Regions from separate parts of the Acidovorax sp. AC410 genome, predicted to be linked through region 2. Evidence: riboswitches for the same ligand, from Rfam matches in the RefSeq annotation. Region 2 holds a riboswitch; the other holds the start of a gene.
What was found. Region 2 has a riboswitch for S-adenosylhomocysteine ahead of metH (methionine synthase). Riboswitches for the same ligand answer to the same signal wherever they lie in the genome.
Positions count from the first base shown of each region.

Region 1: linked by a shared signal. The riboswitch ahead of ahcY (adenosylhomocysteinase) and the one ahead of metH (methionine synthase) in region 2 are both predicted to bind S-adenosylhomocysteine.

Region 1 is NZ_CEEDCG010000001.1:1,039,803-1,043,209, reverse strand. Features, by position in the region: gene AC0IZS_RS04775 (TetR/AcrR family transcriptional regulator) at 48-698, opposite strand; gene AC0IZS_RS04770 (DUF2855 family protein) at 777-1,868, shown strand; S-adenosyl-L-homocysteine riboswitch at 1,905-1,982, shown strand; gene ahcY (adenosylhomocysteinase) at 2,057-3,407, shown strand, end outside.
Region 2 is NZ_CEEDCG010000001.1:2,115,033-2,118,439, reverse strand. Features, by position in the region: gene metH (methionine synthase) at 1-2,011, opposite strand, end outside; S-adenosyl-L-homocysteine riboswitch at 2,041-2,136, opposite strand; gene AC0IZS_RS09825 (hypothetical protein) at 2,154-2,909, opposite strand; gene AC0IZS_RS09820 (aliphatic amidase) at 2,958-3,407, opposite strand, start outside.

The DNA of each region.
Region 1 (3,407 bases), 1.1 Mb from region 2:
CAGTGTGGAGTGCCAGGCCAAGCGCAGCAGCCGCGCAGGTGACAGGTTCAGCGCGGCGGGTCCGCCGCCTGCAGGATGGCCGCGCAGCACAACTGCTCCACGCCATCGGCCCATTGGCGCATCTGCACGGGGTCGAGCTGGAGCAGCAGCACATAGCGTCGCCCGCCCCAGGCCGAAAGGTGCAGTGCCTGTGCAAGCCCCAGCGCCAGTGGGCGGGGCAGATCGGTGCAGGCGGTGAACACACGGCCCCAGGCAGCGGCCAGTTCCTCGTGCGCGCGGCGGTGGTGGTGCGGCTCGGCCATGGCACTTTCCAGCGCCAGCATGTCGGGGTGGAAGGTCGGCAGCTCGGGCGCATCCACGCCGCAGACCAGGCGCACCAGGTGGTGGATGCGCTCCTCCCAGCGCAGATCGGCGGGCTGCACGGCCTCGCGGTCGATGGCGGCGAGCAGGGCTTCGAGGCAGTGGCGCACATAGCCCGAGAGCAGGGCGGTCTTGTTGGGGAAGTAGTCGTAGAGCGTGCCCACGGCGATGCCGGTTTCCAGCGCCACGTTGCGCGTGGTGAGCTTGTCCCAGCCGTCGCGCTGCCAAATCCGAACAAAGGCGTCGTAGATGGCCTGCACGGTGAAGCGGGCGCGGGCCTGGCGCGGCCTTTTCAAGGGCCTGGCAGCCGCTGCGGGGCTGGGTGGCCGGGCCTTCATCGGTTTCCGAACCCGCTGCAGGGCCGGGCGCCATACAGTGACCGCAGCGCATTTTCACACCCGACCCGGAGACACACCATGACCATGCAGACCCGCCTGTTGACCGACAAGAATGCATTGAATCACACCCGCACCGTGCAATTGCCCCTGGCGCCACTGCAGCCCGGCGAGGCCCTGCTGCGCGTGGACCGCGTGGCCGTGACGACGAACAACATCACCTACGCCGCCTTCGGCGATGCCATGAAGTACTGGGATTTCTTTCCCACCGGCGAGGCGGGCTGGGGCCACATGCCGGTGTGGGGCTTTGCCGAGGTGGTGGTGTCCGACGTCGCAGGCGTGGCCGTGGGCGAGCGCTTCTACGGCTACTGTCCGATTGCCAGCCATCTGCGCATGCAGCCCGTGCGCGTGACGGCGCGGGGCTTCTACGACGGAGCGGAGCACCGCCAGGGCCTCACCTCGGCCTACAACCAGTACACGCGCACCAGCGCCGATCCGGCCTACCGGGCCGAAGACGAAAACTACCAGATGCTGGTGCGGCCGCTGTTCATTACTTCGTTCATGCTGGCGGACTTCCTCTCGGACAACGCATTCTTTGGCGCGCAGCGGCTGGTGTTCTCCAGTGCATCCAGCAAGACGGCCTTCGGCACGGCGTTCTGCCTGCAGGGGCAGGAGGGCATCGAGCGGGTGGCCCTCACCTCAGAGCGCAACAGCGCCTTCGTGCAGAGTCTGGGCTGCTACGAGCGCACGGTGGTCTATGGCGAACTGGAGGCGCTGGATACGGCCGTGCCCACGCTGTATGTGGACTTTTCGGGCGACGAAGACCTGCGCGCGCGGGTACACCACCACCTGGGCGACGCGCTGGTCTACGACTGCTATGCGGGTTCGGCCCAGAACACGCATTTCCTGCGCGATACCGCCTTGCCCGGGCCGGCCCCGGCGTTCTACTTCGCGCCGGTGCAGATCCGAAAGCGCAATGCCGACTGGGGCCCGGAGGTGGTGAACCAGAAGTTCAACGCCGCGCAGCGCGCCTTCATCGACCGCATCAGCGATGCCCGCCAGCCCTGGATGCAGGTGCAGGAACACCAGGGCTTTGCGGCGGCGCAGACGCTGGTGGAAGACCTGCATGCCGGTCGCATCGATCCGCAATGGGGCCACGTCGTCGTTCTGTAGGCACCTGTGCCCGGGCCTTTTACTTATAATGCGCGCATCCGAGGAGCGTTGCAGCGTCCCCAGCACTGGCGGGGCGTGAGGCTCGGAGTCATCTAGCAACGACGCTCATCCACTTCTCGTGTGGTGAGCCTTCCGTCTCATCCCCGCGCTGAACGTGGTCTTTCAAACATGCTTTGGAGCACACCATCATGAACGCACGCGTCAACGCCCCGGTCGTCAACACCGACTGCATCATTGCCGACATCGGCCTGGCCGCCTGGGGCCGCAAAGAGATCCGCATCGCCGAAACGGAGATGCCCGGCCTGATGGCCATCCGCGAGGAATTCGCCGCCCAGCAGGCCTTGAAGGGTGCCCGCATCACCGGCAGTCTGCACATGACGATCCAGACCGCCGTGCTGATCGAGACGCTGCAGGCCCTGGGTGCCGACGTGCGCTGGGCTTCATGCAACATTTTCTCCACGCAGGACCATGCCGCTGCCGCCATTGCAGCCACCGGCACGCCGGTGTTCGCCATCAAGGGTGAAACCCTGGCCGAATACTGGGACTACACCCACCGCATCTTCGACTTCGGCCCCGCCGGCAGCGAAGGCGAAGGCCCCAACCTGATCCTGGACGACGGTGGCGATGCCACGCTGCTGATGCACCTGGGCCAGCGCGCCGAGAAGGACGCCTCGCTGCTGGACAACCCCACCAGCGAAGAAGAAACCTGCCTGTACGCCTCGATCAAGGCCAAGCTGGCCGTGGACCCGACCTGGTACACCCGCAAGAGCGCCCAGATCATCGGCGTGACCGAAGAGACCACCACGGGCGTACACCGCTTGAAGGAAATGTCGGCCAAGGGCACGCTGCTGTTCCGCGCGATCAACGTCAACGATTCGGTGACCAAGAGCAAGTTCGACAACCTGTACGGCTGCCGTGAGTCGCTGGTGGACGGCATCAAGCGCGCCACCGACGTGATGATCGCCGGCAAGGTGGCCTGCGTGGCCGGCTACGGCGACGTGGGCAAGGGCAGTGCCCAGGCCCTGCGCGCGCTGTCGGCCCAGGTCTGGGTGACCGAGATCGACCCCATCAACGCCCTGCAGGCGGCGATGGAAGGCTACAAGGTCGTGACCATGGAATATGCCGCCGACAAGGCCGACATCTTCGTCACCACCACCGGCAACAAGGACGTGATCACCCACGAGCACATGAAGGCCATGAAGGACCAGGCCATCGTCTGCAACATCGGCCACTTCGACAACGAGATCCAGGTCGCCACGCTCGAACAGTACGAGTGGGAAGAGATCAAGCCCCAGGTGGACCACGTGATCTTCCCGGACGGCAAGCGAATCATCCTGCTGGCCAAGGGCCGCTTGGTGAACCTGGGCTGCGGCACGGGCCACCCGAGCTTCGTGATGTCCAGCTCGTTTGCCAACCAGACCATCGCCCAGATCGAGCTGTTCATGCACAAGGACCGCTACGAGAACGGCCAGGTCTACGTGCTGCCCAAGCACCTGGACGAAAAGGTCGCACGCCTGCACCTGAAGAAGGTCGGCGCCA
Region 2 (3,407 bases):
TTTTCAGCATGGCCTGCGCATCGGCGAACACGCGCGTGGCCTCCACGCCCACCACCTCGTCGGTCAGGATGGCGGGATAGGGGCCGGCCAGGTCCCAGGTCTGGAAGAACGGGCCCCAGTCGATGTAGCGCGCGAGCTCGGCCAGGTCGAAGTTCTTGAACACGCGCCGGCCCAGTGCGCGCGGCACGGTGGGCTGGTATGCGGCCCAGTCCACAGGCGTCCTGTTGGCGCGGACCTTGGCCAGCGACCACAGCGGGGTCTGCTTCTTGTTGGCGTGCTGGGTGCGCACCTTGTCGTAGTCGGCGTTGAGCTCCTGCACATAGTTGTCCACGCCGTCGCCCAGCAGGCTCTGGGCCACGCTCACGCTGCGCGAGGCGTCGGGCACGTAGACGACAGGGCCTTCGTAGTGCGGCGCGATCTTCACGGCGGTGTGTACGCGGCTGGTGGTGGCACCGCCGATGAGCAGGGGGATCTTCTTGATGCGGAAGTGCTCGTCCTTCTGCATCTCACCGGCCACGTACTGCATCTCTTCGAGGCTGGGCGTGATCAGGCCCGACAGGCCCACGATGTCGGCCCCCTCGACCTTGGCGCGCGCCAGGATCTCGTGGCAGGGCACCATCACGCCCATGTTCACCACCTCGAAGTTGTTGCACTGGAGCACGACGGTGACGATGTTCTTGCCGATGTCATGCACATCGCCCTTGACGGTGGCGATGATGATCTTGCCCTTGCTGCGCACGTCGCGCCCGGCCAGCTCGTCCAGGCGCTTTTCTTCCTCGATGTAAGGGATGAGGTGGGCCACGGCGGACTTCATCACGCGCGCGCTTTTCACCACCTGGGGCAGAAACATCTTGCCGGCGCCGAACAGGTCGCCCACGACGTTCATGCCGTCCATCAGCGGGCCTTCGATCACGTGCAGCGGGCGCCCGCCCTTGGCGACGATGGCCTGGTAGGCCTCTTCGGTGTCTTCGACGATGAAGTCGGTGATGCCATGCACCAGCGCGTGCGACAGGCGCTCGCCCACGGTGCGCGGGGCCTCGGGCGTGCCGCGCCATTCAAGGCGCTTGCTCTCGTCCTTGGCGCCGCTCTTGGCGGTCTCGGCCACCTCGACCAGGCGCTCGCCGGCATCGGGGCGGCGGTTGAGCACCACGTCCTCGACGCGCTCGCGCAGCGTGGGCTCCAGGTCGTCGTACACGCCGACCATGCCGGCGTTGACGATGCCCATGTCCATGCCGGCCTTGATGGCGTGGTACAGGAACACGGTGTGGATGGCTTCGCGCACCGGGTCGTTGCCGCGGAAGCTGAAGCTCACGTTGGAGACGCCGCCCGAGACCTTGGCGCCGGGCAGGTTCTGCTTGATCCAGCGCACGGCCTCGATGAAGTCGACCGCGTAGTTGTTGTGCTCTTCGATGCCGGTGGCCACCGCGAAGATGTTGGGGTCGAAGATGATGTCCTCGGGCGGAAAGCCCACCTCGTCGACCAGCACCCGGTAGGCGCGCTCGCAGATCTCGATCTTGCGCTCGAAGGTGTCGGCCTGACCCTGCTCGTCGAAGGCCATGACCACGGCGGCGGCACCGTAGCGGCGCACGAGGCGAGCCTCGTGCTTGAACTTGTCGACACCCTCCTTCATGGAGATGGAGTTCACGATGCCCTTGCCCTGCACGCAGCGCAGGCCGGCCTCGATCACCTCCCATTTGGAGCTGTCCACCATGATGGGCACGCGCGCGATGTCGGGCTCGGAGGCGATGAGCTGCAGAAAGCGCACCATGGCGGCCTTGCTGTCGAGCATGGCCTCGTCCATGTTGATGTCGATGACCTGGGCGCCGTTTTCCACCTGCTGGCGGGCCACGGCCAGGGCCTCCTCGTACTGCCCGTTGAGGATCATGCGGGCGAAGGCCTTGGAGCCGGTGACGTTGGTGCGCTCACCGATGTTGACGAACAGCGTGCCCTCGCCAATGGAGACGGGCTCCAGGCCGGACAGCTTCAGGGGGGGCATGGGAAGGGCGGACATCAGACTCACCTGCGCAATCGGTTCAGTAACGTAGGTGAGCGTCGTTGCGGGGTGGTCGGCCCCGAGCCTGACGAACGGCCGGCATCTGTGTGCCTGGGCGATCCGCTGCAACGCTCCTCGGGGGAGGCATGATTTTACCTGCTCAGCGCACAGGCAGGAATTGCAGGAAAGTGCCCCCCACGATCCCTTGCACATAGCTGATGGCCGCGCGGCGGTACTTCTCGGTCACCACCACGGCCACCAGGTCCAGGCGGGCGATGAGCTTGCCGAATTCGCGTTCGAAGCTCAGGTTGCGCCCCTGGGGGCCGATCTCGTCGGCCCACAACAGCGGCTGGCCCGCGGCATTGCGCCGCTGGGACAGCAGCCACACCGCCGATTCGACGTTGCGCGCGGCGTTGTACAGGTGCTGGGCGTCGAGCGAGTCGAGCAGAAAGAACTCGGTCTTGCCGCCGTGGGCGGTGACCAGCATGTCGGCCGTGGCGACGATGAAGGCGGCCACCCGGTCGCCCGCGAACTCGGGCGCCAGTGCAAAGGCCAGGGCCGTGATGTCGCGCCGGCCCTGCAGCGGCGCCCAGGGCTGGCGCTGTTCAATGGCGGCGCGCACCTGCTCCATGGCCTGCTCGCGGCTCGCCGCGCCGGCCTTGCGCCACTCGGCCGGGTTGCGGCGGTAGAGCTTGTCCATCAGCAGGGTCAGGCTGGCCAGGTTGTCGCGCATGGCCAGGGTCGCCATGCGGTTCAGGTCGGACTGGGCCAGCTCGCCCGTGCTGGTGGGCGCACCCCGCACCTCGCCGCGCGCGGTGGGCGCAGGGGCGGAGCACCCGGCCAGCAGGACGAGGGCCGCCAGGGCCACGCAGGCCAGGGGAAAGGACGATGAAAGAAGAGATGCAGGCGCCACCATGTGCGCTGCATTATCGGCAACTGCAGGGCAGGCCCTGGCAACCGCCCGTCACTCCGCGTGCGGAATCCCCTCGATAGGGCATTCGGCCGTGCCCACCGTGCTGCGCGTGAGCGCTTCGACTGCGGCGCGCGTGCCCTCGGGGTCGGTCACCCAGCGGTGGTAGAAGCCGTAAGGGCAGGCTGCGGCGCCCTTGTCTCCCTCATCGGAATGGATCATGCCGGTGTAGCCGCGGTGCAGCAGCTTGAACAAATGGTTCTCGGACTGGCCGTTCTTGCGGAAATCGCGGATCAGGCTGGTGGACAGGGCCGCATACTGCACGCCGTACTCCTCCTCTCCGCATTCGCCCAGGGTGCGGCCATCGAAGCCGATCAGCGCCGAGTGGCCGAAATAGCTGTACACGCCATCGAACCCCGCCGCATTGGCCACGGCCACGTAGGTGTTGTTGGCAAAGGCCATGGCCTTGCTGATGAGGATCTGCTGCTCCTTGGCCGGGTACAT